DNA from 3 places in the Enterococcus sp. R12 genome. Region 1 is predicted to be linked to each of the others. Evidence: predicted binding sites of a transcription regulator. Region 1 holds the regulator's gene; each other region holds the start of a gene.

Region 1 (7,315 bases):
TTCTTTTAATAAAAAGGGACCAAAAAATAATTGCTGGGGCGTGTACGTCGCTTTTCCAGTTTCCGCAACGATGATTTCATAATTTTTGTCATTTTCTTCTAACAGCACTTCATGAATGATCGTAAAATTGTGATCAACGAGCCATTCCCGCAAGGTCCTTTCGCCAACATTCGGTTGTAAGACCAAACGTTTGACCCCCGCTAAGCGATTTTTTCTGCTGCCTTCTTCTAAAATCGAGCGAATCAAAGTCCCCCCCATTCCAGCAACAACAACCGTGTCGATCTTATCTGCTGGCTGAATAGCGTCCAATCCGTCTGCTAAGCGCACCACGATCTTCTCTGTTAGCCCGTTTTTACGTACTTGTTTACTGGCAGAATCATAAGGTCCTTGAACGACTTCTCCAGCTACAGCATAAGTGATTTTGTTCTGCAGCATCAATGCCACAGGTAAATAAGCATGGTCGGAGCCGATGTCGGCGATACGTGCTTGGTCGGGAATTTGTTCGCCCACGCAAGCCAAACGATCCGATAATGCATGTTCGTTCATATTGTCACTCCTTCTTTCGTAGTATAACACGCTTTCCATAAATAGAAAAAAATGTGCGTCTTGACTGTGGTGCCATTGCCAAGGCGCACATTGCATTAATCGTTCACTAATTCAACCTTTTGAATCGAGTTGCCGGGAATTTGCGGTGGGATCGACATCGTCATGATCGGGACGCCTTGCAGCGACACTTGGACTTTGTCTCCTTCAACTAACTCCTCGATCTCTCCTGAATAGGCCTCGATAGGGACATGGAGAATGACCCCATCATTTTGAAAACTTTGGACGACTTGATCCTCATCTTCAACTGCCGCTACGTCTTTCAAAAATAATTGAAAGGTATCATCCGAACCTGTTCGGGCATCTTCTTGGATAATACCAGTAAAAACCGTCGCTGTTTCGCTCTGTGAAGAACTATTGGCAACGGAACTAGCATTCTCACTTGATTCAGAAGGCGTGTTATCGCCACTTGATGTATTGTTGTTTTCGGGACTGCCACAAGCCGTTAACAGTAGCACTGCTGCTAAGGACAAGCCTAGAATCACTTGTTTTTTCATCATCTTCTTCCTCCAGTAATGGTTTTTTAGGCATCATTTCGTCGATTTTTGCCCGTCATTTGGATCTCTTGTGTCAAGTAACGAATACGCTCCATAATACGTTTGGCTTTCAATGGTTCGGATTCGCCGCGTTGCGTTACTGAAAGATGCTGCTCCAACTCATGCATAGTAAAATTCGAAGTGAAGAACGTCGGGAGTTGCTCTTGCATTCGGTATTGTAGAATCACACCGAAGACTTCGTCACGAATCCAACTGCTCATCGCATCCGCACCGATATCGTCCATCATTAAGATTGGGGCTTTTTTCACTGCATTCAACTTATCCCCCACCTGATCTTTGCCGATTGCTTGCTTCATCTCTACTGCAAATGTCGGGAAGTGAACCAATGTCGTCGTGTAGCCTGCCTCCGCTAAATCTCTGGCGATCGCGCCAAGCAGATAGGTTTTTCCGATCCCAAAACTCCCCACAAAGTACAGTCCTTTATGAAATTCCTGTGGATTGGCTGTCAACTCACTAATAAAATCAACGGCAGCTGCGATGGCCTCCATTCGGCCAGGCGTTTGCTGATAATCTGCAAAACTTGCTTCTTGTATATCTTTAGGCATATCCATCGCTTTGATGCGACTGCGGATCTCTTCTTGTTTCTGATATGCCAGTAGTTCTTTCGTTGGTACATAGGTGACGTCAATAAAATGAAAATTTAACGCTAAGCGCGGCTCATAGCCCGGTGCGATCATGGATGGATCATTGATGCGGAATTTCCGCTTTTCTTGGACGAACTCATACAGTTTCGCATAGCTTTTTTGAATATCTGCTTCGGTCAATACCTCTTCATTTTCGGCAATAAACGCTTTGACATCAGGATCTTGTAAAACTTCTGCCATCATTGCTGAAAACTGATCACGGTAATTGCGTTTATCCAATAGTTTTCCTAAGTTTTTCCCTACATCTTCCATTACTTGTCACCAGCTTTCTTATGCAAGTAGTTTTGCAGTTTTTTATCTAATTCTGCTTGTCGCTCTGGCGTTAAGGCTGTCTCTTCCACTGGTTTTTCAGCCCAAGAAGGCAGCTTTTCTTCGCGAATGATTTTTTTGCCGCTGGTTTGTGGTCGGCTGCGTTTTTCCTTGGCACTTCGAACAAGGCTCCGAACATGTTTGATGGCATCTTCTGCCGTACCAATTTTTAATTCTGACCACTGGGCGGCGATATTGTTCACATAATTTCCTGACAAAGCGGCATTGTTTTGGACCACCAAGACATAATGAACCAGCACATTGATCACACTATTTGGCAATGGTGACCGTTCGACAAGGCTCTTGATCAGCCATTGTTCTGAATCCGTCATAAAACTGTTTTTCTCCGCTTTGATCGCCTTGAGAAAAGCGATCGGTGCATTGTTCTCACTTTCTTGAATCAATAAGACATCATTTTCTGAAAAACCATTCTGTTTTAAGGTATTGAAGCGGCGCAACTGACTTTCCGCTTGGGGATCTTCTCTTTTTGATGTTTTCGTGAATGTTTGTCGTGATTTCTTCATGATCGCTTGTTCCAGCTTCTTCTGGTCGACCTCGCCTGTTGTCAAAGAAACATTATCCGCCATCAAATCCAACAATTCCAACACATCATAGCCATATAAAGAATGGTATAGAACTAACTTTTGTCGAAAACTTGGCGTGAAATTAGCGGCACGGATATACCGACGCTGCGCTTCATATAAAAGAAAGTCCCAATCCAACTGCTTTTCGTCAAGCACCAAGTTCGCTTTGGTTTCTTGAAAAGAATCACTGACTGCCTGTAACGTTTCTTCATGTGAAGCAAAACGTGCGGTATTTAACCCATAGGCGGCTGAGAAGGATTGAGTCACTTCCTGATAATCGGTCAAGGAACACTGCTTTGGTTGATACAGCTTGACCAGCTGATTAAATTTACGCTCCCCGACTCTTTCCAACAACAGATAGGCATACAATTCATCTTGAAAAAACGCTGCTGGATGGACCGGTTCTTGCAACCAATACAGATACGAGCTCCCGTTTTGAGCATCTGCTTTCTCATAAGACTTTAGCAAGCCGATGCCCTCTAAGTTTTGCTTGGCTTTTATGAAGCGAGGCATTCCCGCATTCATGGCATTCAAGATATCTAGATGCACGGTCGTCATCGACTCCTCGCCAGAAAAGCTTTGGGCTTGGACATCGCTTGCGAGTGTCAAATACAACGCTAAAGCATCACTTTCAATAATTGGTTGATACAAATAAATGAGGGCGTCTTTCCCTTCCGTTGTAAGTGGACGGCTTTTGAACACTTTGTACGATTGATTCGGTAAACTATTGCCCACTTGTTGTCCCCCTCTATTCTTGTGGTTCTTTCGCTTTTTCGACGATGTCTTGTAGTTCTTTTAAGAAAACTGACATGTCTTTAAACTGGCGATAGACACTGGCAAAACGGATATAAGCGATCTCGTCTAAATCAACTAAATCTTCCATCACATACTCACCAATCTGTGTTGTAGAAATTTCATTTTCACCAAGAGCACGAACACGACTTTCCACATGATCGACGATCGTTTCCATCTGATCCATTGTCACTGGACGTTTTTCAGCAGATCGAATCAAGCCCCGTAGGATTTTTTCGCGATTGAATTCTTCACGGGCTCCATTCTTCTTAATGACAAGTAGGGGTGCCTCTTCGATACGTTCAAATGTTGTAAAGCGATAGCCGCAATTTTCGCATTCACGACGGCGGCGAATCACACGTCCATCATCGGCTTGTCGACTATCAACTACCCTAGAATTGTTATGATGACATTTTGGACATTGCATAGTTCCACCTCATTTTCTCTCTTATGCGCTTACGTATTCACGTAAAGTCATCGGTTTCTATGATTAATTATAACATGAAATCCGTTGGTACAATAGCCAAAGTGGTTTATTCTGTTCATTTATTACAAAATTTAAATAATGTTATAACTACTGTTTTTTTGAATTTGAAAAAACGGCAGAAATTTTTCTGCCGTTTCATTTCGTTATTTATCTTTCATTTGCAGCAAAGAAACAAAGTCATGCAAATTTGCTGGCTGTTCCATCTGCTGATTGCACCGTTGGCTATCCCGGCAAATATAGTTCCCCCGTTTGGTATACGTTCCATCTCCATTGCTTTTTGTCAAAGAAAGAAACATCGAGACATTCCCCTCATGCTGACACAAGGGACAGATTCCTTTCTTGACCTCGGTTGAGACATGACCGTGAAGTCCTGTAAAGCCCTGCTCAGTGGCAATGATCATAAACTTACTTTGACTACCGATATCATCCCAAGAAAGATAGGTGGTCTCTTTTAAATCAACGGAAGCAAAATCAGGTATTTTTAGTTTTTTTACTTTCCGAAACATTTTTTCAATTTGTTTTGTTGTCGGTACCTGAAAGGGTCGGACGTACTCTTTGAGCTCTGTTAACAGCTCATTGCTGCGACTGATTGTCATCCCCGGATGAAAGAAAGCAGCTAAAATTTCTCGTGGTGCTGTTTCTTCTTCAGGAAAAAATTGTTCTATGGCGTCTTTTGTCATCGTTTCAACCGTTTTGATCGTTCGAGGATCATTGACCGATTGATACGTTCGTACTAATTGGTATACTTGATGTTTAATTGAATGAAATTGGTAAGGTTCGATCATAAAAAAGCCTTCTTTCTAATTTTCCGTTTCCTATTGCGGCTGTTCTACTTTCTTGACAGTCGTACACAATGCATAAATAAGCATTTGATGACCACCTCCCAATTTCTTTGCTGCTTTCCATGCGATCTTAATGGATTATAATGAGAGGTTGAGAAATTGTCAACTGTGCAGGTGGTTGTCTTTCAACCTCTCTTTGGTCTCATTAACAAAAAATGCCTCGTCTAGAAGACGAAGGCATCCATGGTCGTTTATAATTTATCTTCAATTCCTGTGTAATGCTTCAGCTGGTCTGCATCCCGTCGATCATTCGAAGAAATTTTATTTGCATCGGGATTTTCAGCTCGCAATAGTTCTTCGCTGCTGACATTTTCAGGGGTGGTTCGATCATTGCGGGCATCACGCTCATCATTTTGATCATCTAGTTCATTGACTCGTTTTTGATCGTGCTCTTTCTTGATTTGACCTTCTTGTGCTTGTTCTTTCCCAGAGTGGGCAAGTTCTTCATTGTTGGTCCACTCACCGATTTTTTCTTTGGCTTTGCCAACGATCACATCTTTTTCATCTTTAAAAGTACCCATAGTTATCATCCCTCCTGTATACTTTCATCATAACAAGCATTCTGATTTCTGACAAAAGATATGAATACGATACCAAACAGTCAGCAAAATGTTTTTCTTTATGCTATAATATGAGCGATTATTTTCTGAATTTTCTTACAACTGGAGGTGAAGAACCTGTTTAAGGTTCGACAATAGATGACAATCCTCGATTTCCAACAGGTTTCATTCGTTCGCAACAAGAACTATTTATTAAAAGCGATCAATTGGCAAGTGAAAAAAAATGAGCATTGGGCGATTTTAGGTCTGAATGGTGCTGGCAAAAGTTTATTACTCCAAATGATCACGGGAAGTTTATGGCCTTCTTCTGGTCAACGAACGGTCTTAGGTGAGCGTTACGGGAAAACGTCTGTGCCCGATCTTCAACGGCGCATTGGTTGGGTCAGTTCAGCGCTGCAAAGCAAGTTTTATGGTCGCGATCTTGCCGAAGAGATCGTTCTTTCCGGGCTTTATTCCAGTATTGGTCTTTATGAGTCCTACGAAGAAGAGCAGCTGATCCAAGCAAAAGAGCTTTTGGCTGACTTAGGTTTGTCGCATCTGATCCATCGTTCCTATCACGTCCTTTCGCAAGGGGAAAAACAATTTGTCATGATCGCACGGGCCATGATGGCACAACCAGAGATCCTCATTTTGGACGAACCTTGTACGGGCCTTGATCTATTTGCGCGAGAAGAACTGCTAACCCGTCTGGAGACTTTTTCACAGCTGCCGAATACGCCGACTCTTCTTTACGTTACCCATCATACGGAAGAGCTACTACCGATTTTCACTCATTTGCTGATGTTAAAAAACGGCGAAGTCCACGCCGCTGGTCAACGAGAGACGATTTTTACTGAGGAGGTTCTCACCTCTTTTTATGATCAACCGATCGTTCTTCACCCCTTTTCCAGCAATCGCGTGATCGTGACCCCAAAATAAATCAGGGCTGGTACTTTGATGTTTAACCATTCATACACGATCGTCTTACTTTCCAAACCAAACAGTTTCCGACGTGTTTCAGCGCCAGTTGTTTTTGGAAATGATAGGGCTAGGTTTGCTATTGAAAGACAAATAGCAGGTTCCCTTTTGCTGAAGGGAACCTGCTATCTTATCTATTTGTTTAAGGATGCTAACCAATCATCGATCTGCTGATTGAGTTGGGCGATCGTTCCTTGATTATCAAAGACAATATCGGCCCGTTGTTTCTTTTTCTCAATGGAAAGCTGACTGTCGATTCGTTGTTGCGCTTCTTGCTCACTCAGTTGATTACGTGCCATCAACCGCTCTTTTTGAAGCGCTTCTGGCACATAAACGACTGCGGTTTGATCCATGTATTGGTCGTAGTCGGCTTCATAAAGCAAAGGAATGTCAACGATCAACAAGGGCACTTGCTGCCTTTTTTCTTCGATCTGAGACAAAATCTCTTGTCGAATAAATGGCGACAACGTCTGATTCAGCAAGCGACGTTTTTCTGGATCATTAAATATCAGGGCACCGAGGGTTTGCCGATTCAGGTGTCCGTCATCGGTCAAAATCTGCGGACCAAAGGCTTGTGTCACCGCCTGCAAGCCCTCCGTATTCGGTTCAACGACTTCTCTGGCGATGATATCGGCATCAATAATCGGTAAGCCCAGTGAGCGAAAATGTGCGACTGCGGTACTTTTCCCAGTGGCGATCCCGCCAGTGACCCCTAAGACAAAGCTCATTTGCTGGACCTCACATGCAATTTTTGGCACTGAGGACAAAAGTGCGTCCCCCGTTGGGCAACCTTGGTCTTGACGATTGGTGTCCCGCATCGCCCGCAAGGATTGCCCGTTTGGCCATAGACATTTAATGACACTTGGAATTTTCCTGCTTCGCCCAATGCATTGAGATAGGTCCGAATGGTTGTCCCCCCTGCTTCAACGGCGCGTTCCAAGACTTCGATGATCGCTTGATGCAATACGTTGGCTTCTGCT
Region 2 (7,315 bases), 1.0 Mb from region 1:
TCCGCAGTCCTCCAAGATAGCCAAACAAAAAAACAGCACGAAGATCTGCGGCAAAAAGCCTAAGACCGCACCGACCCCTGCCACGATGCCGTCTAAAATCAGTTCTTGCAGCCACTGGGCGACTTGCAGCTGTTCTAGCCAGTGCGCTGCTGTTTCGGGAATCCAGCTGCCAAATAATACATCATTGACCCAATCAGTACCAATCGTACCAATCGTCTGAATCGATAAATAGTAGATTCCCCACATAATGAAGGCAAAAATCGGTAGTGCCAATACGCGATGGGTCAACACGCGATCGATTTTGTCGCTGAAGGCTAAGTGCTGATCTGTTTCCTTGATGACTGCCAGCGCCAACAATTCTTCAATGAAGCCATAGCGCTCATTGACGAGAATGGCGTCACTGCTGTCTTTAAAGATCAGCTCTAAAATCGAAATCGTCTCCTGAAGGACTGCCTGCTGGGAATCAGTCAGTTTACACATTGTTTGAATCGCTTCATCTTTTTCGAAGAGTTTTATGGCAAACCAGCGTTTTTGCTGCTGAGGGATCGTCTCTGGCAAAATCGCCATGATCTCGGTCAAGCCAGCTTCTAGACGAGCATCGTAGCGGGGAGGAAACGGTTGTGTATTGGCTACATGCTTCGCTGCCTCGATCATTTTGGTTAAGCCGCGTTGCTTCAAAGCACTGATGCCAAATACGGGAATCCCTAGACCGTAAGCTAGCTTTTCGAAATTGATCTGCAAGCCTTTTTTCTTTAATAGGTCGATCATGTTGATGGCTGCCACAGTCGGGACATTCATTTCTAATAATTGCAATGTTAGATACAGGTTGCGCTCCAGGTTGGTTCCATCGATAATATTGATCACCGCGTCCAATGATGCTTCCATCAAATAATTGCGAGAAATCAGTTCTTCTGGTGTGTACGGCGACAAGGAATAGATCCCTGGTAGATCTTGGATCAATACTTGTCGGTCTTTTCGCAGTCGCCCCGCTTTTCGTTCCACGGTAACGCCTGGCCAATTCCCCACTGTTTGTTTGGCACCGGTCAATTGATTGAAGGTACTCGTTTTCCCGCTATTGGGATTTCCTGCTAATGCAAAGTGATAGGTCATTACGCTTCGACTCCTTTTTCGACAAAAACTAACGCTGCTTCTTGCCTTCTCAAAGACAATTCATAGCCGCGGAGCCGAATCTCCATCGGATCACCCAAAGGAGCCAGCTTCACCACTTCCAAATGGACGTTTTTCGTAAGCCCCATATCCATCAATCGACGGCGCACCGCACCTTTGGCGGCGATCTGATTGACCTTCCCGCTTTCACCGACTTGCAGCTGATCCAAGGAGGTAATGATGGTTTGCTGCTGGGTTTCTGTGACATCGATTTGTTCCATGACCCGTTCATCTAAAGCGATCCGCGTCCCTTGGTGTAAAATGATGCCGCCTTTGCGATCTTTTTGTACCACAACGATTTCAACGCCCGTGCGAATACCAAGATCATTTAAATGAGCCGTGATTTCTTTGGTGGTTGCCAACGAGTCGATTTTGTATGTTCCAGAAGCCCGAGTTTGCGCCATTTTCATTGCTTCTTACTCCTTTTGTGAAGTGTTGTTATAATTAACCTACTTTAATTGAGAATGATTATCATTATAATAGAGCCATTTCCATAAGAAGTCAATCTGTTTCGGTCCTCACTTTGAATCTTCCTTCACAATAAGGATTTTTTTTACTCATTTTGATTGCATATCCCCTGTATTAATTACGCAAAAACCTTGTAATTCTAAGTATTTTCCGCTTTTTTCCCTTGCATAAAAAACACAGAAACACTATAAATTGTGTATGTCGAATTCACAAGCACAAGATATAGTGTTTTTTCGTTGACTTTCTCCGAGACTTATTTATACTAGGTTTATAACTATTACAACTCGGAGGAAACAATTATGAATATCAAACTATTTTCTAAAAACAACTGCATGCAATGTAAAATGGCGAAACGCTTTTTAAGTGAAAATCAGATTGCATTTGAAGAAATCAATATTGATAATGAGCCTGAAGCATTAGAATTTTTGAAAGAACAAGGATTCCAAAGTGTGCCAGTCATTACCTCTGATGCGCAAACGATCATCGGTTTCCGTCCAGATCAACTACGTCAATTAGCGAGCTAAGATTTTTCTCAATGTGATGCTTTTGAGGGATTTGTCAGTCGTCCAGACCGCAAGTCCTTTTTTATACGAACAAAACAAGAAAAGAGGTTAGCCATTTATGAGCTTGAAAGAAATCAAAGATGTCAGTTATTTCAAATTGAATAATGAGATCAACCGTCCAGTAGATGGTCAAATTCCATTAAATAAAGACAAAGAAGCCTTAGCGGCATTCTTTAAAGAAAACGTTGAACCAAATACCTTAACCTTTGCGACTGCAATGGACAAAATCAATTATTTGATTGAAAATGATTATTTAGAAGAAGAATTTATCAAAAAGTATCGCCCTGCCTTTATTGAGCAATTGTATCAATTCTTAGATGAGCAACACTTTACTTTCAAATCATTTATGGCTGCTTACAAGTTTTATTCACAATACGCATTAAAAACGAATGATGGTACCGCGTATCTAGAACGTTACGAAGATCGGGTCGCTTTCAACGCCCTTTACTTTGCGGATGGCAATGAAGAGTTAGCAATGAGCTTGGCAGATGAAATGATCTACCAACGTTACCAACCAGCAACCCCTTCTTTCTTGAATGCAGGACGCAAACGTCGCGGTGAGTTGGTTTCTTGTTTCTTGATCCAAATCACTGATGACATGAACGCGATCGGTCGTGGGATCAACTCCGCGCTGCAACTTTCACGAATCGGTGGCGGTGTCGGGATCACGTTATCAAACTTGCGGGAAGCCGGCGCGCCTATCAAAGGCTACGAAGGGGCAGCAAGTGGTGTGATGCCTGTAATGAAATTGTTTGAAGATAGCTTCAGCTACTCAAACCAATTGGGTCAACGGCAAGGGGCTGGCGTGGTCTACTTGAACGTCTTCCACCCAGACATCATCAGCTTTTTATCAGCGAAAAAAGAAAATGCGGATGAAAAAATCCGTGTCAAAACCTTATCATTAGGCGTGATCGTACCTGACAAATTCTACGAATTGACGCGCAAAAATGAAGAGATGTATCTCTTTAGTCCCTACAGTGTCGAAAAAGAATATGGCGTACCCTTCTCTTATGTCGATATCACCAAGGAATACGACAACTTAGTCATGAACCCACGGATTCGCAAAACCAAAATCAGAGCCCGTGATCTAGAAAACGAAATTTCTAAATTGCAGCAAGAATCTGGTTATCCTTATATCATCAATATCGATACAGCAAACCGCAGCAACCCAATTGATGGCAAGATCATCATGAGTAATCTTTGTTCCGAGATCCTTCAAGTCCAAGCACCATCTGAGATCAACGGCAAACAAGAATACGAAGTTTTAGGAACAGATATCAGCTGTAACTTAGGTTCCACCAATATCGTGAACTTGATGGACAGCCCTGACTTTGGGAAATCTGTTCGAGCAATGACTCGTGCCTTGACCTTTGTTACTGATGCGTCTGACATTGACGTAGTACCATCGATCCAAAATGGGAATGCCTTGAACCACACGATCGGTTTAGGCGCAATGGGCTTGCATACCTATTTTGCAAAAAATCAAATGGAATACGGTTCACCAGAATCCCTTGAATTTACTGATCTTTATTTCATGTTGTTGAACTATTGGACATTGGTTGAAAGCAATGCCATCGCCAAAGAAAAAGGCGAAGTTTTCCATAACTTTGAAAAATCAGCGTATGCAGACGGCAGCTACTTCACCGATTATATCCAAGGTGACTACCAACCAAAATCGGAAAAAGTCAAAGCATTGTTTGAAGGCGTCTTTTTACCAACTGGTGAAGATTGGGCAGCCTTGGCACAAACCGTCAAAGAAACCGGCTTGTATCACCAAAACCGCCTAGCCGTTGCACCAAATGGTTCGATCTCTTATATCAATGATACGAGTGCCAGCATCCACCCAATCACTCGGATGATCGAAGAACGCCAAGAAAAGAAAATCGGCAAGATCTACTATCCAGCACCTTACTTGAGCAATGAGACGATCGGCTACTACAAATCAGCCTACGATATGGATATGCGCAAAGTGATCGATGTTTACGCAACTGCTCAAAAACACGTCGATCAAGGTATGAGTATGACCTTGTTTATGCGTTCAGATATTCCAGAAGGTCTTTACGAATGGAAAGAAACGACAAAACAAACCACCCGTGATTTGAACATTTTGCGTCACTACGCTTTCCACAAAGGCATCAAATCGATCTACTATGTACGGACCTTTACAGATGATGCAGAAGAGATCGGCAGCAACCAATGTGAAAGCTGCGTCATCTAATCCAACTTTTGCCTGAAAACGAACCAACCGCCTGCCCCTGCTCTTTCTTGACAGCGGGTCGGCTGTTGTCTTGATACGATTATTGGAGGAACCGACTATGGGTAAGACTTACTATGAAGCAATCAACTGGAATGAGATCGAAGATATCATCGATAAATCCACTTGGGAAAAATTAACAGAACAATTCTGGTTAGATACGCGGATCCCTTTATCAAATGACCTTGATGACTGGCGGACGCTATCTCCATTAGAAAAAACAACGGTGGGCTACGTCTTTGGCGGCTTGACTTTATTAGATACCGTTCAATCAGAAAGCGGTATGGATCAACTGCGTAAAGATGTCCGCACCCCACATGAAGAAGCGGTCTTGAACAACATCCAATTTATGGAATCTGTCCATGCAAAAAGCTATTCATCGATTTTCAGCACCCTGAATACAAAAGCGGAGATCGCTGATATTTTTGAATGGACCAACACCAATCCATATTTGCAAAAGAAAGCCGAACGAATCAATGAGATCTACAAAAATGGCACACCGCTAGAGAAAAAAATCGCCAGTGTATTTCTAGAGACCTTCTTATTCTATTCAGGTTTCTATACACCCCTTTACTACTTAGGCAATAACAAACTAGCGAACGTAGCGGAGATCATCAAATTGATCATTCGTGACGAATCCGTTCACGGCACGTATATCGGCTACAAATTCCAATTAGGTTTCAACGAATTACCAGAAGACGAACAGCAAAAGCTGAAAGACTGGATGTACGACTTGTTGTATGAGTTGTATGAAAATGAAGAGCGTTATACCGAAGAATTATACGATGAGATCGGCTGGACCGAAGAAGTCAAAACCTTCTTGCGTTACAATGCCAATAAGGCTTTGATGAATCTAGGACAAGACCCGCTTTTCCCAGATACCGCCAACGATGTCAATCCAATCGTCATGAACGGTATTTCAACTGGTACCAGCAACCACGACTTCTTCTCACAAGTTGGGAACGGGTATCTGCTTGGTTCCGTAGAAGCGATGAAAGACGATGACTACTTCATCGGACTTGATTGATCTGCTGACAAATAAACACCTTGTTTCTCGCCAATTGAGGGTGAGAAACAAGGTGTTTTTTAGTGAGCCAACTGGTCTTTGATAAAGGTCAACGTTTCTGTCAAACAGGCCTGTGCTTGGGGCAAGCTATAATCAAATTGGTATTCGTGGGTCACCGTTTCCGAATCCCCTTTGTAAAAGCGACTCGTCACGGGAATATCAAGAGCTTGCAGCTGGTTGGCAAAGGCAATGCCTTGGTCTTCAAAGGAATAGGCATTGCCATCCGTGATATATGTTGGTGGAAAATCAGCCGTCAATTTATCCACCAGTGAGATCTCCTGCAGTTGGGGACTATCTTGCCATTCTTTTTTGCCTAATAACGACCAAGCCACCGTTTTGACAAAGAATTTCATAAAGCGATCATCTGAAGAAGTCCCAGCGATCTGCTTCAAATCAAGCGGTCCGCAATAGGAAATAAACCCTTTCAGGGCCGATGCAGGAATGTCTTGATCAAAGGACATTTCCTTCGCATACGCTGGATTGGTTTGCAGCGCCACATATTGCCCAGCGATTTGGGCTCCTGCAGAATCCCCGCCGAAGAAGAGTTGATCGAAATCCAGCATGGGGTATGCTTGGGCATCTGCTTTGATCGAGTCTACCGCTTGGGCTAATTGTTTGACCTGTCCAGGATAATGCAGACTTGGTGCCCATTCATAATTAATCGAAATCACAGCGGCTTTGGTTTCATCGACGACATAGGTCGCAAACTCTTTGACCCCTTCTTTGTCTCCGCCGACATAGCCGCCCCCATGGACCCAAAAAATGACTGGAACAGGGCCTTCTTGTGCCTCTTTGGGATAATATAGATCAAAGGTACTACGTTGATAATCCGATTGATACGTCAAGTCCTGTTTGACCGTCACATTCGGCAAACTTTTTTGATAAGCTGCCTCATCCTTGATGGTCACTTCTTGGTTAAACAGATGACCGATCAAAAAAGCCCCCGGTCGTGGGGAGAGTTGAAAAGCCAGAAAAACGGCAGCTAAGAGTCCGATCAGGACAATCGCCACCCACATGAAAAAGCGCAGAATTTTTTTCAAGTAAAAGCTCCTTCCTTCTTTCTGTTTCAGCTTTTTCATTTAACCATGTTTTTTTAGCAAATTCAATGACAATCGCTAAAGATTAAAAAAGGATGATACCAATAGGCATCATCCTTAAAATAACATCGTTTATAATGGCAACATCATAAACAAACCAGCAGCGATCGCTGCCCCGATCATTGGACCGATGATTGGTACTAACGCATAGCCCCAATCGGAAGTCCCTTTGTTTTTGATTGGCAAGATTTGGTGAGCGATCCGTGGTCCTAAGTCCCGTGCCGGATTGATGGCATAGCCTGTTGGTCCACCAAGCGACAGCCCGATCGCTAAGATCAAGATCCCAACGACGATGGGATTTAATCCATCCGTAAAGGTATTGGCACCAAAAGCCAATAAGCCAAAGACTAAGACAAAGGTACCAATCACTTCAGTGATGGTATTCGATACTAAATTACGAACTGCAGGCCCTGTTGCAAAGGTACCTAAAATCGCGCCTTGGTCTTTTGTTTCATCCCATAATGGCAAGTAGTTGAGCCAAACGAGGATCGCCCCTACGATCGCACCAGCAATTTGTGCCAGCATAAACGGTACAGCCAAGCTCCAAGAAAAATTCCCCGTCATCGCCATGCCTAATGTAACGGCTGGATTCAAGTGAGCAGGTCCCATGTACCCTGAAACGTAAACGGCAATCGTTACCGCTGTCGCCCAGCCCATTGCGATCACGATCCAGCCAGAGGCTTCTGCTTTACTCTTTTTC
Region 3 (7,315 bases), 1.3 Mb from region 1:
CGGTGACTGGTAAAGGCACGGAAGCGTTTCAATCCGCCGCCGCCAGTGCGTTTTACGCGTTTTGCTAATCCGCGGTGTGTTTTTTGTTTTGGCATAACTAATTTCCTCCTCAAAATCTTTCGTTATCTGACTTTAAACTGAAACTCAGTGAGTCATTATTTATCGTTTTTTGGTGCTAATACTAAGAACATACTGCGGCCATCCATTTTTGGCTTTTGCTCAACAGTTGCCAAATCAGCAGTTTCTTCCGCCAAACGATCTAACACTTTCTGACCAATTTCTTTATGGGTAATGGCACGGCCTTTGAAACGGATCGAAGCTTTCACTTTGTCCCCTTTTTCAAGGAATTTACGTGCATTACGCAATTTTGTGTTGAAATCATTGACGTCGATCGTTGGACTTAAACGAACCTCTTTAATGTTGATTACTTTTTGTTTCTTACGAGCTTCACGGTCTTTTTTCTGTTGCTCAAAGCGGAATTTCCCGTAATCCATAATTCTTGCTACTGGCGGCTTAGCATTTGGTGCCACCAATACCACATCAAGGTTTGCTCGTTCTGCAATTTGCAATGCTTCAGCTTTACTCTTTACACCAAGTTGTTCGCCGTTTTGATCAATCAAACGCAATTCACGTGCACGAATGCCGTCGTTTACCATCATATCCTTTGCTATGGTCATTCACCTCCGAGTTTTTTGAGAGAAAGAAAAGCTTGTCGATTCGAAATCAGACAATAAAAAAACGAGTTCTTCACGAACCCGCACGTACTCCACACAAATAAATGGTAGGAATCCTATTCTGCCCAGCGATATCTTCACTCAGGCGAGAAGCGGGTGCTTCTGCTTTTATTTCTCAACTTTTATAGTATACTGTTTTTTTCTCTTATTGTCAACAGTTTTCATGATTGTTTCAAAAAAAAGCCGGAGCATACGCTCCGACTTTCGTGTTTCTTATTCTGCTTTCAATGCAGCCATCGTGATGTAGTTGTATGGTTGGTTGAAGTGAGGCAAGAAGAAGATATCTAATAGCTTCATCTTGTCGATCGTTACGCCTTCTTCGATCGCTAGTGAGAACATGTGGATGCCCATTGCGATTTCAGATGTACGTGACGCCATTTGTGCACCAACGATGCGGCGTGTTTCTTCTTCATAGACGATGCGGATCTTAACTGTCGCATTTTCTTTCATGAAGCCTGGTTTTTGGGTATCTTCGTAATCAGAGTATTTCACTTTCATGCCATTACGTTCGGCAGCTTCGACTGACAAGCCAGTTGAAACCATGTTGTAGCCGAAGATCGAAATCCCGTTTGATCCTTGAACACCTGTTGATTCTAGAGACGTTCCGCCGATATTATGGGCAGCGACGATCCCTGAACGTACGGCATTCGTTGCTAATGCGATATACGTTGTTTGTTGCAAAGCATTTGAGTACACCGTTGCACAGTCACCGACTGCGTAAACATCTGCATCGCTTGTCCGTTGATGGCGGTCCACTAAGTACGCACCGTTAGCAAACAATTCCAAATGATCTTTGCCTAGCTCGTTGTTTGGTAAGAAACCGATCGCGTTGATCACGAGATCAACTGGGTATTCGCCGTTGTCTGTTACAACTGCTTCTACTTTCTCTGTTCCTTTGTATTCACGTGCTAATTCACCGAAATGCAATTCAATGCCATTGTCAGCTAAGTTTTTGTCCATATCTTCTGTAAACCATTTGTCATAGTAGTTTGGCAATGCCCGTGTCGCTGCATCAAAAAGCAACACATTTTTGCCACGGCGTTTTGCTGCTTCAGCAATTTCAACACCGATGTAACCAGCACCGATAACGGCAACGTTTTTCACGTCTTCTGATGCTAACTCTTTATCAACCGTTTGTCCGTCTTGGAATTTTTTCAAGAAATGGATGTTTTTCAAGTCACGTCCAGGTACTTTTGGTGAAATCGGTACAGAACCAGTTGCGATGACAACTTTATCATAAGATTCAACGATCGTTTCACCATCATTGGTTACAGCGTGCACTTCTTTTTTCTCAAAATCGATATGATCAACCACTGTTTCCATATGGATTTTTGCACCTTTTGCTTCAAAATCTTCACGTTTTGTATAGAACAAGCCTTCGTATGAATCGATTTGACGTCCAACCCATAAAGCAGTCCCACAACCTAGGTAGCTTAAGTTTGTATTACGGTCGATCATTACGACCTCTTGGTCTTTGTAGTTATCTAATAGTGTATTGGCAGCAGCAATCCCCGCGTGGTTTGCACCGATAATAACTGTTTTTGTCATGGAAAATTTCCTCCTTTTGTTTACATTGTCATTATAGCTTGCTTGTGAATTTGAAAACTATCAACTTTTTCGCGATTTTAAAAATTTATGACAGTTTTTCGTTGATATACGTCACTTTCAGCGAATCAAGTTTCTATATCAAAATTATTTTCGTCTTGCAAGCAAAAAGATTGTGAAAAATTATGTATTTAAACCTAAGGATTTTCCTTGTTATAAAAGCATTCTGCAAACCGATTGAATAAATTTCACAATATTCTACTGCTTTTTCGTACCTATTGCGGCAGCGATTCGCCGTGTTATACTGAAGAGAAAAACAGATAGGATGGGATCTTGATGAAGAAAAAAATCGTATTGCCACTACCGCCCTTATTGTCGGCATTAGAGCCACAGGATTTTTATTTAGAAGAAGAACTGCTTTTCGAAAGTGCTTTCTTCGAAGGCGGTGACTATAGCTATGATGCTTGCAAAAATCTCATCTTGAAGCAATGTCATTTCAAGAAAGTGACGATGCAAAAAACACGCTTGAGTCAATGGGAATGCCAAAACGTTCTTTTTGAGAATTGCGATTTTTCTAATCTGGAATGTTTTGGCGCCAGCTTTCATCGGGTTCACTTTAAACAATGCAAATTGACCGGCACCAATTTTGCGGAAAGCTATTTCCGTGACTGCACCTTTGAAGATTGCGTGGCGAACTTTGCTTCTTTTAGCAACACCAATTTACGGACGATGCTGTTTCGTCAGTGCCAACTAAACGACAGTGAGTTTTATGAAATGGATTGGAAACACTTGACGCTACAAGAAAACCAGTTGAACAATAGCAACTGGTTTCACACAAAATTAGCAACTTTAGATTTTCGGACCAATCAATTTCAAAAGATCGCGTTGTCCTTTGAACAATTGCGGGGGCTAACGGTCGATCAAGAACAAGCCTTGGTCATCGCCGCCGGTCTAGGTTTGGTGATCGATTAACGAATTCTGCGCCATAAAGCAATCAACATCCAGATGGATAACACTAAACTGATCAATAAGGCAATCCCCCAACCGAAAATACTATTGGTAAAAGGCAGTGGAACATTCATGCCAAAGAAACTGGTGACGATGGAAGGCACAGTCAATAAGAGGGACCAAACGGTCAAAAACTTCATGGTATCATTCAAGTTATTGTTTAACAGATTATTGTAGGTTCCAGATAGTTGCTCTAAAATTTGAAAAGCCAGCAACGTCATTTCCACTGCCTGTTTGGCTTCGATCAGGGCATCATCCAGCTGTTCCCGCTCGTCATCATCCATCAAGCGATAAATGGATAACGCTTTGATCTGCTCCAAGAGGACCGCATTTTGTTTCGTGGCAGACACTAAAAAGACTAAACCGACTTCCAAATCGGACATTTGCAGTAAGTTTTTATTGGTTGTTTTTTCCCGTAGTCGCTGATTCAAGCGAATCCGCTCACTATTGACTTCTTCGACTAACGGAAAAAACGTGCCAGAAATCAAGAACAAGCTTTGAAACAAAAAGTGCAGCGGTGTTTGCTGCGGGTTTTGCAGGATCAAGCGCTCCATCATCGGAATCACATAACGGGTATCATGGGAGGCAAAAGTAAAGATCTGCTTCTTTTTTAAAATAAACGTCATTGGGCTGGTCTCAAAATGATTGTCTCGCTTTTCTTGCTGAGGTACGTTGAAAACCAGCAGCAATGCTTCTTCTTCGGCATCGTATTCGACTCGTGCGCGTTCGTTTTTATCTAGAGAATACGTAAGCATCTCATCCGACAGATGATATTGTCTTTGTAGTGCCATCACGCTTTTTGCGTCTTGCTGGTCGACTTGAATCCATTCATAGTTTCCATCATAAAAGACATGTTTGTTTTCCACAGTCCATCCTCCACTCTTGCTTTCTTCTATTATAAAAGAAAACAGCCAGAAGCCCAATCAAAGGACTTTTCTGGCTGTATCGGCTATTGCTATTTACGGGCGTCTTTCAAAGCATCTTCCACCATTGTTAAAACGGCCTGTGCCGCTTGCGGGTCTTCGACAAAATTGAATTGATCGCCATCGATCTGGATCTTTGGACTCTCATTGTATTCTTCGTACCATTGATCGTAGCGTTTGTTCAACTCTTTGTAGTAGTCGTATAACGAAGGATCAAAGGTCAACTGCTCATATTCCCGCCCACGTTTTTCAATACGCTCCAGCATCGTTTCAAAAGAAACGCGAATATGCACCAAAAGATCTGGATGCTTTTTGTGGGCTGCATACGGCAGCTCTTCCAACATATTGGCTAACAATTCATCATAGACTTTGACTTCGGTATCGGTTGCTCGCCCAAGGTCCGCATTTAAATGGAACAACAGTGAATCCTCATAAATGGAACGGTCCAAGACGTTATTGTCGTCTTTCATAGCTTGCTTGATACTTTCAAATCGTTTATTTAAGAAATAGATTTGCAGTAAAAACGCATATTTATTTGGATCTGCATAAAATAATGGTAACACTTCATTGTCATCGATCGATTCATAAAAGGCTTGACTGCCAAAATGATTGGCGATCAATGCGGTCAAACTTGATTTACCGGCACCAATCGTTCCTGCTAATACGATCACGCTCATATCCCCCAACTCACTCATCACTAAATATTGTATGTTGCACTTGCGATATCAACTATACAATACTATATCTTGTGCCGTCAACTGAAACTTTTAAAGCACAGATCAAGAAGTTTTTCAATAAAAGTTTAAAGATTTTTGCTTTTTTTTGAAATCTCATACGGAATGCTTAACGAAAGAGCCTTCTTCTAGTAAAATAGGAAAGGATCTTTAATTAAATTGTGTTTTTGTCAGGAGATAGTTACAATTGACTGACAAACGATAAATGAATCATGTGGGGTAAGCTCCCTAGAGAAATGAGGAAAATAATGTCAATTGGTACTGGCATAGCTACAGGAAAAATCATCTTAATGGGTGAACATTCAGTTGTTTACGGTGAACCAGCAATTGCTTTCCCTTTTGCGGGAGCAAAAGTACAAGTCGAGATCACAGCAAATGAAACAAACACCTTGATTTCAAGTTACTATCACGGTCTGCTTGAAGAAGTCCCCAGCCACTTAAAAAATGTCAAAGACTTGCTGCATCGTCTGCAACAAGATTTCCACACGGGTCCTTTTGCAACCTCCATCGTCAGCACCATCCCTTCTGAACGGGGAATGGGTTCTAGCGCGGCGGTCGCTGTTGCATTGACTCGCGCTTTTTTTGATTGGATCAAAAAAGATTTTACAAAAGAAGAATTGATGACCTATGTCAACTTTTCTGAAAAAATCGCTCACGGCAATCCTAGCGGGATCGATGCTGCGGCAGCCAGTGGGACGGATGCCATTTACTTTATCAAAGGGCATCCCATCACTTCGTTTCCCCTCACGATCGACGGTTATCTGCTCGTCGCTGATACTGGCATCAAAGGGCAAACGAGAGAAGCTGTCAAAAGTGTCGCCCATCTTTTTGAAACCAGCAAGCAGCTGGCCAGTCAAGCGATCCAGCGTTTAGGGATCGAAACCAAAAGAGCCAAAGAGGCAATTATAGCCAATCAATTAGAAATATTAGGCGAAAGCATGAACAATGCCCATCAGGCACTGCAGCAGTTAGGGGTCAGCAATCAGCAACTGGATCAGTTGGTTTCCTCAGCATTGGCACACGGGGCTTATGGGGCGAAGCTGACCGGCGGGGGCCGAGGCGGCTGTATGATTGCACTAACCAAAACGAAGGAACAGGCTGAGAATATCAGCCGTATTTTATTGTCCGATGGCGCTCGTGCGGCATGGATACAAGGATTAGGAGTTTATGAACATGTATAAGGGAAAGGCTCGTGCCTACACGAATATCGCATTGATCAAGTATTGGGGAAAACAAGACGAAACCTTCATTTTACCGATGAACAATAGTTTGTCCCTGACCCTCGATGCTTTTTACACAGAAACAACGGTGGCTTTTTCACCCGATTTTACGCAAGATCGCTTTACATTGGATGGTGTGGTGCAAACAGACGCTGCCACCAAAAAAGTTGCGGACTTTTTGGATCTGGTACGAAAAAAAGCGGACTGCCCGTGGTATGCCACGGTGGAAAGTCAAAACTTCGTCCCAACCGCTGCTGGACTTGCCTCTTCTGCCAGCGGATTAGCGGCATTGGCGGGTGCCTGTAGTGAAGCACTGGACTTAAACTTGTCGGAGCAAGAGCTATCCCGTTTGGCCCGTCGCGGTTCTGGTTCGGCTTGTCGGAGTATCTACGGTGGCTTTGCTGAATGGCATCAAGGTACCGATGAGACTTCTTTTGCCACCCAAGTGCCGTCGAATGGCTGGGAAGAAGAATTGAGTATGATCTTTATCTTGATCAACGCACAAGCCAAAGAAGTCTCCAGTCGTGAGGGGATGCGCCGAACCGTTGAAACCTCGAGCTTTTATCCAGGCTGGCTTTCTGCCACTGCGAGCGATCTCGTGAAAATGAAACAAGCGATTGCCGAAAAAGACTTTACTGCTTTAGGTGAAACGACCGAGGCCAACGCCTTGAAAATGCATGGAACGACCTTAGCCGCCGAACCACCTTTTACTTATTGGTCTTCTGAATCTTTACGAGCTATGGAATGTGTCCGAATGCTGCGAAAAAAAGGATTGGCTTGCTATTTCACGATGGATGCTGGTCCCAATGTCAAAGTTTTATGCCAAAAACAAGAAGAACAAACGATTTTACGTGAATTAAGTGCTCACTTTGCCTCAGAACAATTAGTAACTGCTCATGCGGGCAAAGGATTAGCCTTTTTACCGGTGGAAGAATCTTCCCCTATCAACTAAGAAGCCATTAAGAAGCCATCGATTAGGAGTGTCGAAATGATTGAACTATCCGTTCCTGGAAAACTATTTATTGCTGGTGAATACGCCGTTGTCGAACCTGGTCATCCTGCAATCATCGTTGCCGTTGACCAATTTATCACGGTCACTGTTGAAGAGGCCCGTAAAAACGGCAGCATCCAGTCTGCCCAATACAGCGACC

The links. Region 1 encodes NrdR, which represses ribonucleotide reductase genes. Its sites were predicted from a motif close to ACACNATATATNGTGT; they were not measured.
Region 2: a site for NrdR is predicted at 1,818-1,833, ahead of nrdH (glutaredoxin-like protein NrdH). Genes of this name have one in related genera too.
Region 3: a site for NrdR is predicted at 4,947-4,962, ahead of ACTW1R_RS14155 (deoxynucleoside kinase). Genes of this name have one in related genera too.

The regions. Positions count from the first base shown of each region.
Region 1 is NZ_CM176874.1:1,724,593-1,731,907, reverse strand. Features, by position in the region: gene ACTW1R_RS07960 (tRNA (adenine(22)-N(1))-methyltransferase) at 1-546, opposite strand, end outside; gene ACTW1R_RS07955 (hypothetical protein) at 642-1,103, opposite strand; gene dnaI (primosomal protein DnaI) at 1,127-2,056, opposite strand; gene ACTW1R_RS07945 (replication initiation and membrane attachment family protein) at 2,056-3,432, opposite strand; gene nrdR (transcriptional regulator NrdR) at 3,446-3,916, opposite strand; gene ACTW1R_RS07935 (FusB/FusC family EF-G-binding protein) at 4,120-4,761, opposite strand; gene ACTW1R_RS07930 (hypothetical protein) at 5,010-5,348, opposite strand; gene ACTW1R_RS07925 (ABC transporter ATP-binding protein) at 5,517-6,296, shown strand; gene coaE (dephospho-CoA kinase) at 6,470-7,063, opposite strand; gene mutM (DNA-formamidopyrimidine glycosylase) at 7,060-7,315, opposite strand, start outside.
Region 2 is NZ_CM176874.1:723,789-731,103, reverse strand. Features, by position in the region: gene feoB (ferrous iron transport protein B) at 1-1,110, opposite strand, end outside; gene ACTW1R_RS03375 (FeoA family protein) at 1,110-1,577, opposite strand; gene nrdH (glutaredoxin-like protein NrdH) at 1,935-2,159, shown strand; gene nrdE (class 1b ribonucleoside-diphosphate reductase subunit alpha) at 2,257-4,416, shown strand; gene nrdF (class 1b ribonucleoside-diphosphate reductase subunit beta) at 4,514-5,479, shown strand; gene ACTW1R_RS03355 (alpha/beta hydrolase) at 5,539-6,597, opposite strand; gene ACTW1R_RS03350 (MIP/aquaporin family protein) at 6,688-7,315, opposite strand, start outside.
Region 3 is NZ_CM176874.1:3,058,721-3,066,035, forward strand. Features, by position in the region: gene rpmI (50S ribosomal protein L35) at 1-95, opposite strand, end outside; gene infC (translation initiation factor IF-3) at 156-677, opposite strand; ribosomal protein L20 leader region at 725-848, opposite strand; gene nox (H2O-forming NADH oxidase) at 948-2,282, opposite strand; gene ACTW1R_RS14145 (pentapeptide repeat-containing protein) at 2,616-3,251, shown strand; gene ACTW1R_RS14150 (magnesium transporter CorA family protein) at 3,248-4,153, opposite strand; gene ACTW1R_RS14155 (deoxynucleoside kinase) at 4,243-4,887, opposite strand; gene mvk (mevalonate kinase) at 5,193-6,125, shown strand; gene mvaD (diphosphomevalonate decarboxylase) at 6,118-7,116, shown strand; gene ACTW1R_RS14170 (phosphomevalonate kinase) at 7,153-7,315, shown strand, end outside.